Regions from separate parts of the Stenotrophomonas sp. 96582_Sma genome, predicted to be linked through region 2. Evidence: predicted binding sites of a transcription regulator. Region 2 holds the regulator's gene; the other holds the start of a gene.
The links. The regulator FliA, encoded in region 2, starts transcription of late flagellar genes. The targets are predictions, from matches to a motif close to TAAAGTTTNNCNNNCNNNGGCCGATAA.
Positions count from the first base shown of each region.

Region 1: a site for FliA is predicted at 4,872-4,898, ahead of ACZK2R_RS17060 (methyl-accepting chemotaxis protein). Genes of this name have one in related genera too.

Region 1 covers NZ_CM151122.1:3,636,382-3,643,082, forward strand. Annotated here, with positions in the region: gene ACZK2R_RS17040 (amino acid permease) at 1-464, opposite strand, end outside; gene ACZK2R_RS17045 (AraC family transcriptional regulator) at 546-1,268, opposite strand; gene ACZK2R_RS17050 (hypothetical protein) at 1,376-1,780, shown strand; gene ACZK2R_RS17055 (hypothetical protein) at 1,858-2,655, shown strand; gene ACZK2R_RS17060 (methyl-accepting chemotaxis protein) at 2,719-4,842, opposite strand; gene ACZK2R_RS17065 (L,D-transpeptidase family protein) at 5,077-6,039, shown strand; gene ACZK2R_RS17070 (M23 family metallopeptidase) at 6,044-6,701, shown strand, end outside; gene ACZK2R_RS17075 (hypothetical protein) at 6,654-6,701, opposite strand, start outside.
Region 2 covers NZ_CM151122.1:2,133,960-2,140,660, reverse strand. Annotated here, with positions in the region: gene flhA (flagellar biosynthesis protein FlhA) at 1-253, shown strand, start outside; gene flhF (flagellar biosynthesis GTPase FlhF) at 399-2,021, shown strand; gene ACZK2R_RS09920 (MinD/ParA family ATP-binding protein) at 2,008-2,895, shown strand; gene ACZK2R_RS09915 (RNA polymerase sigma factor FliA) at 2,892-3,635, shown strand; gene cheY (chemotaxis response regulator CheY) at 3,693-4,085, shown strand; gene ACZK2R_RS09905 (protein phosphatase CheZ) at 4,085-4,690, shown strand; gene ACZK2R_RS09900 (chemotaxis protein CheA) at 4,693-6,525, shown strand; gene ACZK2R_RS09895 (flagellar motor protein) at 6,627-6,701, shown strand, end outside.

The sequences.
Region 1 (6,701 bases), 1.5 Mb from region 2:
TCGAACTCGCCGAAGTTCTTCACTCCCAGCAGGTTGATCGCGGTGAAGAACAGCATGAAGGCCAGCGCCGCCATCGGTACCGGTATCGCCGGCCAGACCGTGGCAAGAAGCCCGGCCGCGCCTACCGCCTCGGCGGCGATCACGATCACCAGCTGCACCCACCACAGCCAGCCCACGGTGGCGCCGGCGGTGGCTCCCATGGCATCAGCGGCATAGACCGAGAACGCGCCACTGGTCGGCTTGGCCGCCGCCATCTCGCCCAGTGCGTTCATCACGATGATCACCAGCGCACCAGCGACCAGATACGACACCAGAACCGCCGGGCCGGCCGCCTGTACACCCACGCCCGAGCCGAGGAACAGGCCGGCGCCGATGGCGCTGCCCAGGCCCATCATGATCAGCTGGCGGGGCTTGAGCGAGTGCCCGAGGCGGGACGGCGAAGCGGTCGGAATCGAGTTGGGCATCGGCAGGGCTGGCGGCGGCTACAGGGGCGACACCTTACCCTGTCCCGTGCCCACGGGGATAGGCACAGCGCAGCAGGCGGCTCAGGCCAGCGCCGGCTCGCCGACGTTGCCACCAATACGGGCGCGGTAGGCGCGCGGCGAGAAACCGGTTTCAGCCTTGAACTTGCGGGTAAAGGCGCTCTGGTCGCTGAAACCGCAGGCCTGGCCGATGCAGGCGATGCTGTCGTCACCGTGCAGCAGGTGCATGGCCATCTGGATCCGCAGCCGGGTCAGCACCTGCTGCGGGGTCATCTGGAACACCTTGCGGAAGCTGCGCTCCAGCTTGGACAGCGAGAAGCCGGTGATGTCCAGCAGGGTCTGCATGCGCACGTTTTCGGCGTAGTGCGCATTGAGGTGGGCCAGGGCCAGCCGCAGCTGCTCGTACTGGGTGCCCAGGCTGTCCTTCTGGCCAAGGTCGCGGGATATGCCGATCAGGCCCTCGATGGCCCCATCGACCACCAGCGGGCGCTTGCAGGTCAGGCACCAGCCCGGTTCGCGGTTGGCGAACAGGTGCAGCTCCATCAGGTTCTCGATCACCTCACCGGACAGCACGCGGGCGTCCTGGTCGACGTAGTCCGCACTGAGGCCGGTCGGGTAGATTTCAGCAGCGGTACGCCCGATCACGTCCTTGCGCGCGCGCAGGCCCAGCCGCCGCAGCATGGTCTGGTTGACGTGGGTGTAACGCCCCTGAAGGTCCTTGATGAAGAACAGCACATCCGGGATGGCGTCGAACAGGGCTTCGATGTCGGCGGGCTCGACTCGCATGCCACAAGCATAGCCGAGGCCCCTTGCCGGTGCGATCACCCTTGCGGGACTTGCGCTTAACGCCGCCAGGCCCACCGTGGGGGCCAGCCCCCACCGGAGAACCGGCCATGCCCCGCGGTGACAAGTCCGCCTATACCGAAAAGCAGAAGCGCCAGGCCGAGCACATCGAAGAGAGCGAGCGCGAGCGCGGTGCCAGCGAAAGCACCGCAGAGCGCATCGCCTGGGCCACTGTGAACAAGCAGGACGGCGGCGGCAAGCGCAGTGGCAGTGGACGCAAGGTGGCAAAGAAGGTCACCACCAGGAAGGTGGCTGCCAAGAAGACTGCTACGAAGAAGGCGCCGGCCCGCAAGACGGCCACGAAGAAGGCAACAAAGAAGACGGTGGCGAAGAAGGCCACCACCCCTGCATCGCGTAGTGCTGCCGCGAAGAAAGCGGCGAAGACCCGTGCGGCGAGGAAGACCGCGCGAAAGGTGGCGGCGAAGAAAGCGGCACGTACCCGCGCCAGCAGCTGAGCCCGTCAATCGGGATTGACGCCCGCAGATCAGCCATACTTCTCCAAGCCGCTGGACGCGGCAAAGGGGAATCATCCATGAATGTCCAATGCTCCGCAGCTTTGGCAGCCCTGCTATCGATGGCACCCGCTGCGCATGCGATCACCGCCTCTGACCCACCCCACGAATCCCGTCAGGCTGCGACCGCGACTGCGGACGCCGATATTGCGCGGATCGAATCTCTCGGCCGGTCATTGTTCGAACATGATCTTGCCGCCGAACGCGCAACCGACGCACTCGTAGCGAAGGGAATGCGCAAGGATGACCGCGTTGCTGGATGGGTCACCGAACAACGCGACAACCGCTATGTCGTCAGTATCCTCGGAGGTGACAGTAGCGTGCTGTATCGGGTAGTCACCGACGACAAGGGAACGCTTGCCGGTCCTGTACAGACCCTGTCGCCACCCGAGCCACTATCGCCTTATGAGGCCGGCGCGGCAGCTGCGCGTGCACTGGCATTGAGCAGCAAGTTTCAAGCGTGCTCGAAGAACTACAACACGGTCGTGCTACCGAACGTGGACGGCACGGCAAATGCCTGGAGTGTCTACCTGCTTCCCGGCACATTCGATCCTGCAGCGGTGCCTCTGGGGGGAAGCCATCGCGTGGAAATCGCGGATGAAAAGATCACTTCCAGCCGGCCTTACACCCTCTCCTGCATCACGCTGCAGCGTCCACCGCGGAAGGGTGCCATGATGGTGACCCATCTACTCGATCCAACGCCGACCGAGATCCACGTTTACTGGAGTCTCTGGGCACGCGCGCCACTGTTCGTGAGTACGGCCAAGGACGTGATCTGGAAGATTGAGAACGGACATATCAGCAAAGTCGTGGACTGACATCCGGTCACACCATGGACGCCCATGGTGTGACCGGCACCACAACGCTTACCGCGCAGCAGCTCAGGCTGCGCGACGCGGCACAACCGAAGCTGTGTCGCCTTCCACCTTGAACACCGACACCGACGTGGTCAGTGCATGCGCCTGTTCTTCCAGCGCGCGGCTCGCCGCGGTGGCTTCTTCCACCAGCGCAGCGTTCTGCTGGGTCACCTGGTCCATCTGCACCACCACCTGGTTGACCTGCTCGATACCGGCGGCCTGTTCCTTGCTTGCCGCTGCGATGTCGCTCATCAGCTGGGTGGTGCGCGAACTTGCCTGGGCTACGCGGGCGATCGCGGCTTCCGATTCAACGGTCACTGCCAGGCCGCTCTTCACCTTGGCAGCGGCATCTTCGATCAGTTCCTTGATCTCCTTGGCGGCGACACCGGCACGCTGCGCGAGCGTCCGCACTTCACTGGCGACCACGGCGAATCCACGCCCCTGCTCACCTGCACGCGCCGCTTCCACCGCAGCATTCAGCGCCAGGATGTTGGTCTGGAACGCGATGCCATCGATCACCGTCGAAATTTCCGAGATGCGTGCCGAGGACTGGTCGATCTCACCCATGACCGAGGCCATCTGTGCCATCGCCTGCTCGGTCTCGCGCACGGCGGCACCGGCCGCATGCGCTTCACTGTCGGCCTGACGCGCCAGCTCGGCGTTCTGGCGCACGGTGGAGGTCAGTTCCTCCATCGATGCGGCCGCTTCTTCCAGATTGGCTGCCTGCTGCTCGGTACGGCGCGACAGGTCGTTGTTGCCGGCGGCCAGTTCCTGCGCCGCGTTGTTGATGCTGTCGGCAGCCACCTGGATGCCACGCACGATGCCGGTCAGCTGTGCGGTGGTGGTGTTGGCATCGTCGCGCATGCGTGCGAACACGCCGTCGTACTCGCCGTCCATGCGTGCGGTCAGGTCGCCGTGCGAGATCGCGCGCAGCACGTCGGAGACATCGGCGATGCTGGCCTGTGAACTGGCCATCATGCCGTTGAGATGTTCGACCATCGCCTTGAACTGGTACTGGAACGCAGCGGCATCACCACGCATGCTGAAATCACCGGCGCGTGCGGCGCGGGCCAATTCATCGATCTGCGCGTTGATCGCCATCAGGCTCTGCTTCACTGCCGCCAGGGTGCGGGTCAGCGTGCCCTTCTCGCCCGGGTAGTCGGGCAGGTCGCGGCTGAGGTCGCCGATGGCGTAGCGCTGCATCACTTCGGCCATCAGCAGCTCCACCTGCACGTGCGATTCGACCAGGCTGTTGGTGGCCTGCACCATGCGGCCGAAGTCACCGGGGAACGCCGTGGCGTCCATGCGATAGCGGATCGCGCCCGCCTCATGCTGCTCAGCCATCTGCAGCTGTGCGCCGATCGCCGCCTGCACGCTCTGCCGCACGCTGGCCATCGCCTCGCCCAGCTGAGTCAGTTCGTCACGGCCGCCAAGGCGGAACTCCTGGTCCAATTGTCCCTTGGACAGGCGCTCGGCCAGGTTCACCGCGCGGGCCAGCGGACCGGTCAGGCTGCGGCCGATCATCACCGAGGCACCAATGCCCACCAGCAGCGCGACGCCGCCCAGCACCAGCAGCTGCAGCAGGCTGCGCTCACCCAGGCGGATCGCCTCGGCGGCGGCATCACGGCTTTCCTTCTCTTCGAAGTCTACGCCATCGGACAGCGCCTTGTTCCAGCCGTTTGCCGCTTCCTGCACCGGGCCCAGGGTCAGCGCTACGGCGCCCGGGTAGTCGCCATGCTCCATCAGTTCGCTGGTCTGCTTGTTGAGTGGACGCGCAATGGCACGCTTGGCGGCGATGGTTTCCGCGATGGCCTTGCCGTCGGCGTCGCTGGGCAGCGCCTGGTAGGCGGTCCAGCTGGCCTCGTAGCGCTTGACCAGGTCGGCAATGCGCTTCTCGTCGCTGCCACGGTCTTCGCCCTGGCGAATCAGCATTTCGCGGCGCACGACCATCATCTGGTTGTTGGCATCGAGCATCTGCGACAGCAGACGCACCTTGGCCACGCTGACGTCGACCACCTGCTGCATCGCGCGCTTCTGCACGACACTGGCGGTGGCGCCGGTGGCCACCACGGCGGCAACCAGCAGCAGCAACAGGCCAAAGCCCAGCCCAAGACGCCAGGCAACCCTGACGTTCCTCAAGTAGTTCATGGGGGTATCCAAAACGGGGGGATGCGCCCTTATCGGCGGCCCGGCAGGCAATCTTGATCGCCGTCCGTCGACGGCGTCGGCCACCGTTCACCTTGGTGAGCCCCCTGCGCAGCAGCACCTGCGCGCTGGACACGGCTGCAATACCTATGGCTGCTCATGCGGCATCAGATCCCTTTCACGGTGGCTCGGCGGCTGCTGCGGGCAAGGTGGTGGCGTGACCTGCTGGAGATCCCAATGCCCTTGCCCGTGTCCCGATCCACCCTGCTCGCTCTCTCGCTGCTGGCGTCGCCAGCCTTCGCGCAGGCGCCGCCGCCCCACTTGCCCGCACCCATTGCCGAAACGGCCGGACCGGACACCGCACCCCACTCCGCGCTGCACGCCCAGGTGCTGCTGGATCGCGCGAACTTCTCCCCTGGCCAGATCGATGGCGAAGTGGGCAGCAACCAGCGGCGCGCGGTGTCGGGTTTCCAGGCAGCGCACGGGCTGGACGTAACGGGTGAACTGGACGACGCCACCTGGAAGGCCCTGCAGGCCGATACCGTTGGGCCGCTGGCCAGCTACACGCTGACTGCTGAGGATGTCGCCGGTCCGTTCCAGGCCACTCCGAAAGGGCCCGCCGCCCAGGCCAAGCTCACATCGCTGGGCTACGGCAGTGTGGAAGAAGCCCTCGGCGAGCGCTTCCATGCCTCCCCTGAGCTGATGAAGGCGCTCAATCCCGACGTGGACCTGACCAAGGCTGGCAGCCGCATCCAGGTACCCAACATCGCACTGGCCGCATTGCCGAAGGCGGCGAAGATCGTGGTCGACAAATCCGATTCCACTCTGCAGCTGCTTGATGCAGTGGGCAAGCTGATCGCACAGGTCCCCGTGTCTTCGGGCAGCCAGCACGATCCGCTGCCGATCGGCGAATGGAAGATCCTCGGCGTGTACCGCGACCCGCCGTTCCACTACAACCCGAAGCTGTTCTGGGATGCCCGCAAGGGCGAGAAGAAAGCCACCCTGCCACCGGGCCCGAACAATCCGGTCGGGCGCGTCTGGATCGACCTGTCCAAACCGCATTACGGCCTGCACGGCACGCCTGAACCCGGCCACGTGGGCAAGACCGAATCGCATGGCTGCGTACGCATGACCAACTGGGATGCGCTGCGTGTGGCCGATGCAGTGGACACTTCGGTCCCCGTGGTGATGCAGGAGTGAGCCGATGCGCCTTCCGCAGCTGATCGTACTGGGCGTTCTGCTGGGACTGAGTGCAGGTTGGTGGCTGCGCCGCGACGCGAGTGAGCCGGTAGCCGCCTCGCTGCCGGCAGCGCCATCGACGATGGCCGCCGCGCCGGTGACGGAACCAGCAGCGCCGCGCGCAACAGCCCCACCCGCCGCCACCGCGCCGTCAGCCGCGCAGGCTCCGGATGCACCGTCCGGTCTGCTGCTGCCGGTGCAGGGTATCCAGGCGTCCCAGCTGCGCGATACGTTCACCGATGCACGCAGCGAGGGTCGCGTGCACGATGCCATCGACATCATGGCTGATACCGGTACGCCGGTGCTGGCGGTGGCCGATGGAACGGTGGAAAAACTGTTCGACAGCGAGCGCGGCGGCTTGACGATCTACCAGTTCGAACCCAGCGGACGCTGGTGCTACTACTACGCGCATCTGCAGCGCTATGCCGATGGCCTGGCGGAAAAACAGGTGATCAAACGCGGGGATGTGATCGGTTACGTCGGCAGCACAGGCAATGCCAGTGCCGACGCGCCGCACCTGCATTTCGAAGTACACATGCTCGGACCGGAAAAACAGTGGTGGAAGGGAGAGTCGATCAACCCCTATCCCCTGCTGAAGTCGGCGGCACTGACGCCCGGCGCTG
Region 2 (6,701 bases):
TGTCTTGCAGGAGTCCACGCAGGGCAACGGCGCCGCGCTGGAACCCGGACTCGCTGAGCGACTGCACCAGAGCCTGGCCGAATGTGTCAGCAAGCAGGAAGCCCGCAACGAGCCCGCGGTCGTGCTGGTACCTGGCCCGGTGCGTGCCGCGCTGGCCCGCCTGGTCCGCCACAGCGTTCCGTCGCTGTCGGTCCTGGCCTACAGCGAGGTGCCGGAGGACAAGCGCCTGAAGCTGGTCGGAACGATCAGCTGACGCCGCCCTCCGATGCGCCAGAAAACAGACACCACTTTCGAACCAACGCAACAGACAGATACCAAGGGGAACCCGCACCGTGCAGACCACCGACCACCCGAGTTCTCCGACCGCCACCCCGCCGTCTTCGTCCCGTGACCACAGCATGAAAATCAAACGATTCGTCGCCGCCGACATGCGCTCGGCCATGAACCTGGTGCGCAAGGAACATGGTCCTGACGCCGTGATCCTGTCCAACCGCCGGATCGAGGAAGGCATCGAGATCGTCGCCGCCGCCAACTACGACGAGAGCGCCGTGCAGCGTGCACTGGAAGCCTCGCGTCGTGACATCGCTCCGCCGCCGGCGCCGAAGCCGCGCACCGCCGCCGACGCGGTGATCGCCGCGGTCACCCGCCGCCGCAGCAACACCCCGGCACCGGAACCGGTCGCCGCAACCACCTCGGCCGTGGCTGCCCTCGCCCGCGCTGCGGTCGGCGCCACCGGCCGCACCCTGGACAGCGCCGACGAGATCGTGCCGACCCGCGGCAGCACCGGCTTCGCCGCCACCCTGGCACGCGCCGCCGTCAACGAACCGGCGCTGCCGGATCAGCCCTTCGCTCCGTTCGCCGAAGCCATCGTCGCACCGGCGCCCAGCACCGCCGCACCGGCCAACCGCGCCCGCTTCCAGATCGACCCGCCGCACGAGACGCATCACGAATGCGCGGCGTCGGCCGTGCAGCCGCCGCCGCTGCCTACCGCTGCCGTGACCGAAGCGCAACCCGGGATCGTCGCCAGCGAACCGGCACCGGTCGAAGCCAGCGACGAAACCGGCGCTGCCCCCGTGCTGGCCCCAGCCCCGGCACTGACCCTGGTGGCCCAGGACGACGCCGAGATCCGCCAGCTGCGCCAGGAAGTGGCCGGCATGCGCCATGTGATCGAGCGCGAGATGAACCGCTTCACCGACGAGCGCCTGCGCGGCTGCCCGGTGCGCGCCACCGCGCTGGACCTGATGGACGAGTATGGCTTCGATGCCGGCCTGGCCCGCGACGTGGCCATGCAGATCCCGCTGGAGACCGAGGCCCATCGAGGCCGCGGCCTGATGCTGGGGCTGATTTCGCGCAAGCTGCCGATCGCCCCGGTCGACCCGCTGGAAGAAGGTGGTGTGATCGCACTGGTCGGACCGACCGGCGCCGGCAAGACCACCACCATCGCCAAGCTGGCCTCGCGCTTCGCCGAGAAGCACGCGCCGCGTGACGTGGCCCTGGTCACCACCGACACCACCCGCATCGGTGCCCGCGAGCAGCTGTACGGCTACGGCCGCCAGCTCGGCATCGCGGTGCACGAGGCCAACAGCGGCACCGACCTGGACCAGCTGCTGGAACGCCTGAAGGACTACAAGCTGGTGCTGATCGACACCGCCGGCCTGGGCCCGCGCGACCGCGCCCTGGCCGCCCAGCTGCAGTGGCTGCGTGCCGCCCGCCAGGTCCGCACCCTGCTGGTGCTGCCGGCCAACACCAGCTTCGGCGACATGGACGAGGTGGTCCGCCGCTTCGGCGCCGCCAACCTGCAGGGCCTGGTACTGAGCAAGCTGGACGAGACCGGCCGCTTCGGCAACGCCCTGTCGGTGGCCGTGGACCATGCCCTGCCGATCACCTGGGTGACCGATGGCCAGGACGTCCCGGAGGACCTGCACCGGGCCAGTGCAGCCAATCTTGTACTTCGCCTTGAAGATTTGCGCCGCGCGGCCGATATGCCCTGCAACCCGGAGTTGAACCATGCCGTCGCGTGAGTACGCCAAGCTGACCAAGACCTTCCCGCTGTCGGCCACCCGCAGCGAGCCGCTCGGCCCTGTGCGCACCATTGCGGTCACTGGCGGCAAGGGCGGCGTGGGCAAGACGAATGTGTCGGCCAACCTGGCCGTGGCCCTGGCTGGCATGGGCAAGCGCACGCTGCTGCTGGACGCCGACCTCGGCCTGGCCAACATCGACGTGATCCTGGGCCTGAACCCCACCTTTACCCTGGCCGACCTGGTCGCCGGGCGCTGTTCGCTGGACGACGTCATCGTCGAAGGCCCGAACGGCGTACTGGTGGTCCCGGCCGCATCCGGCCGCCGGCACATGGCCGAGCTGGCCCCGGCTGAGCACGTTGGCCTGGTCAACGTGTTCTCCGAGCTGGAGCGCGAGCTGGACATCATGGTGGTGGACACTGCCGCGGGCATCACCGATGGCGTGCTGACCTTCTGCCAGGCCGCACAGGACACCGTGGTGGTGGTCTGTGACGAGCCGGCCTCGATCACCGACGCCTACGCACTGATCAAGGTGCTGTCGCGCGAGCGCGGCGTGGACCGCATCCAGGTGGTGGCCAACATGGTGCGCGACCCGAACGAGGGCCGCGTGCTGTACGAAAAGCTGACCCGCGTCTGCGAGAAGTTCCTTGCCGATGTCTCGCTGAACTACCTCGGCTGCGTGCCGCAGGATGACTGGCTGCGCCTGTCGGTGCAGCGCCAGCAGCCGGTGGTGAAGGCCTATCCGTCCAGCCCGGCGGCGCTGGCGATCACCGAGATCGCGCGCCGTACCGCGCGCTGGCAGGCGCCGACCGAACCGCGTGGCGGCGTCGAGTTCTTCCTCGAACGCATCCTCAAGCAGCGTGGGGTGACGGCATGAAAGGCGCAGCCCAGTACAGGGAAGTGCAGCGCTCGGCGGCAAACGAAGTCATCGCCCAGCATTCGGACCTGGTGCGGCGCATCGCCCACCACCTGGCCGCGCGCCTGCCGGCCAGCGTCGAGGTCGACGACCTGATCCAGGCCGGCATGATGGGCCTGATCGAAGCCTCGCGCAGCTATGACGCCGACCAGGGTGCTTCTTTCGAGACCTACGCCTCGATCCGCATCCGTGGTTCGATGATCGACGAGATCCGCCGTGGTGACTGGGTCCCGCGCTCGGTGCACCGCCGTGCACGTGATGCCGCCGCCACCATCCGCCGCCTGGAACAGAGCAGTGGCCGTGCCGCCAGCGCCACTGAAGTGGCCGCCGCGATGGAGATGCCGCTGCCTGAGTACCTGCGGCTGATGGAAGACGCTGCACGTGGCCAGGTGCTGAGCCTGGAATCGCGCATCGAGGACCAGGGCGAGCTGGACACCGTCGCCCAGGGCGGGCCGACCCCGCAGCAGGTACTGGAGCGCGGTGAGTTCGGTCGCGAGCTGGGCAAGGCCATCGGCCACCTGCCCGAGCGCGAACAACTGGTGCTCTCGCTGTACTACGAGCAGGAACTGAACCTGAAGGAGATCGGCGCGGTGCTCGGCGTGAGCGAGTCGCGGGTCTGCCAGATCCACGGCCAGGCGGTACTGCGCCTGCGTGGCCGGCTGAAGCTGTTCGAGGCTGCCGACGCAGGCCTCGAAGAATGAACATCCCCGAGGCGGCTGCCCCCGGCCGTCCGGAATGAACAACAAAGGAATTCTGCTTTGAACAAGAACATGCGCATCCTGATCGTCGACGACTTCTCGACCATGCGTCGAATCGTCAAGAACCTGCTGGGCGATCTGGGCTTCACCAATACCGCCGAAGCCGAGGACGGGCATGCCGCGCTGTCGCTGCTGCAGAGCCAGCCGTTCGATTTCGTGGTCACCGACTGGAACATGCCGGTGATGACCGGCATCGAGCTGCTCAAGGCCATCCGTGCCGATGCCAAGCTGAAGACCCTGCCGGTGCTGATGGTCACGGCAGAAGCCAAGCGCGAGCAGATCATCGAAGCCGCCCAGAGCGGCGTGAACGGCTACATCATCAAGCCGTTCACCGCGCAGACGCTGGAAGAGAAGCTCGGCAAGATCTTCGAACGCCTGGCGGCCAGCGCCTGATGGATACCACGGTCGACAAGAACGCCCTCGCCCTGCGCCTGCAGGAGGCCCTGGACGCACTCGAGTCCGGTGACGAGGCCGCCTGGCGGCAGCGCATCGATGGGCTGGTCGCGCTGCGCACGCAGCCGATGATGAGCGGCCTCTCGCGGCTGGCCCGCGAGCTGGGGCAGGCGCTGGGCGAACTGCCGACCGTGCCGAGCGAAGCCGGCGAACTGGACGACGCCTGCGCGCGACTGGACCACGTGGTGGCGATGACAGAACAGGCCACGCACCGCACCCTGGACCTGGCCGAGGAATGCCGCAGCCTGACCGAACAGCTGCGCGCCGAAGGCCTGCAGCCGGGCCAGGACGCGCAGCTCGAGCGCATCCGCCACAACCTGACCGAGATCGCCCTGACCCAGAGCTACCAGGACCTGACCGGGCAGATCATCCGTCGCGTGGTCGGCATCGTCCGCCGCGTGCACGAAGGCTTCGGCGCGCTCGGCCTGCCGCCGGAACAGCATCGCACCGACCCGGAACTGGCCGGGCCGGCACTGAAGGGACTGGACCGCCACGCGGTCTCGCAGAACGACGCCGACGACCTGTTGTCGGATCTGGGGCTGTAAGCATGAGCGCGGTATCCGACGACATCACTGCCGATTTCATCATCGAGGCGCAGGAGATCCTGGATCGCCTCGGCGAACAGCTGGTGTCGCTGGAGCAGGCACCGCAGGACAGCGACCAGCTCAACGCGGTGTTCCGCGGCTACCACACGCTCAAGGGCGGCGCCGGCTTCCTCGGCGTCACCGCCATGGTCGAGCTGTGCCATGCCGCTGAAGAGGCGCTGGGCGCCGCACGTGCCGGCCAGGCCGTGCTGCAGGCCCACCACTTCGACGCGGCCCAGCAATCGCTGGACTACCTGCAGTCGATGCTGGACGCGGTTTCCTCCGGCACCGAGCCGGGCTATGCGCCGCCGGACCTGATCGCACAGTTCGACGTGCACGGCGGTGCCGTGGCTGCACCCGCCGCCGCAGCAGCACCCACCGCGGGTGGCAGCGACCTGATCACCGACGACGAATTCGAGGCTCTGCTCGACCAACTGCATGGTGGCAACGCGCCGACCGCGGTCGCGCCAGCGAAGAAGGCCGACGACGGACTGATCAGCGAAGACGAGTTCGAAGCCCTGCTCGACCAGCTGCACGGTGGCGCGGCACCGGGCACCAAGCCTGCGGCCGTGGTGGCACCGGCACCGATCGCAGCGCCGCGCCCGGTCGCCGCACCGGCACCGGTGGCGAAGCCGGCCGCCAAGCCGCTGGCCGAGGCCGAACATACCGTGCGCGTGGACACCAAGCGCCTGGACGCGATCGTCAACCTGATCGGCGAACTGGTGCTGTCACGCAATCGGCTCAAGACCCTGCGTGCACGCCTGCGCGATGAAGAGCTGGACCGGGCCGTGTCCACTCTGGATATCGCCACCGCCCGCCTGCAGTCGGCAGTGATGCGCACCCGCATGCAGCCGGTGGGCAAGGTGTTCTCGCGCTTCCCCAAGGTTGCCCGCGACGTCGCCCGCTCGCTGAAGAAGGAAGTGGACCTGGAACTGATCGGCGCCGAGACCGAGCTCGACCGCAACTTGGTGGAAGCGCTGGCCGACCCGCTGGTGCACCTGGTCCGCAACGCCATCGACCATGGCGTGGAAATGCCCGACCTGCGCGAGGCACAGGGCAAGCCACGGATGGGCCATGTGCGCCTGTCCGCACAGCAGGAAGGCGACTACGTCAGCATCGAGGTGCAGGACGATGGCGCCGGCATCGACCCGGAAAAGCTGCGTGCCAAGGCGCGCGAGAAGGGCCTGATCGATCCGGAAGCCGCCGCGCGCCTGAGCAGCGAGGAGTGCCTGCACCTGGTGTTCCTGCCCGGCTTCTCGACCAAGCAGCAGGTCACCGACATCTCCGGTCGTGGCGTCGGCATGGACGTGGTGCAGTCACGCATCCGCGAACTGAGCGGCCAGATCCAGATCCAGTCGGAACTGGGCCGTGGCAGCCGCTTCCTGATCCGCGTGCCGCTGACCCTGGCGATCCTGCCGACCCTGCTGGTGCAGGCCGGCGAGGACGTCTATGCGCTGCCGCTGGCCCGCGTGATGGAAGTGCTGCACGCGCCGCGCACCTCGCTGGGCTGGTTCGATGGCCGTGCCGTGCTCGACCGCCGCTCGCACACGCTGCCGCTGGTCGATCTGCGCCAGTGGCTGGATGTGACGCCGGCCGCCTCGCCGCTGCTGACCATCGTGGTGCTGCAGGCTGGCGAAGCGCGCTTCGGGCTGGTCGTGGACCAGGTACGCGGGCGTGAGGAAGTGGTCATCAAGCCGCTGCCGAAAGCGCTGCGCGGCCTGCGCGGTTATGCCGGTGCAACCTTGATCGGCGATGGTCGCATGGCGCTGATCCTGGACGTGGACGGGCTGCGATGAACCCCACCGGGCCATGCCCGGCGCCCCGAAAACTGTGACCACCGTCTGTACGCGATCTACCGGTGTCTCAAGTCCCATTCATACACGCCGATACCGGAACCATGGATAGACTCAGCCTCATTGGACTCTTTCTCGCCCTGGCCTCGCTGGTCGGCGGCAGCATCCTCAAGGGCGCC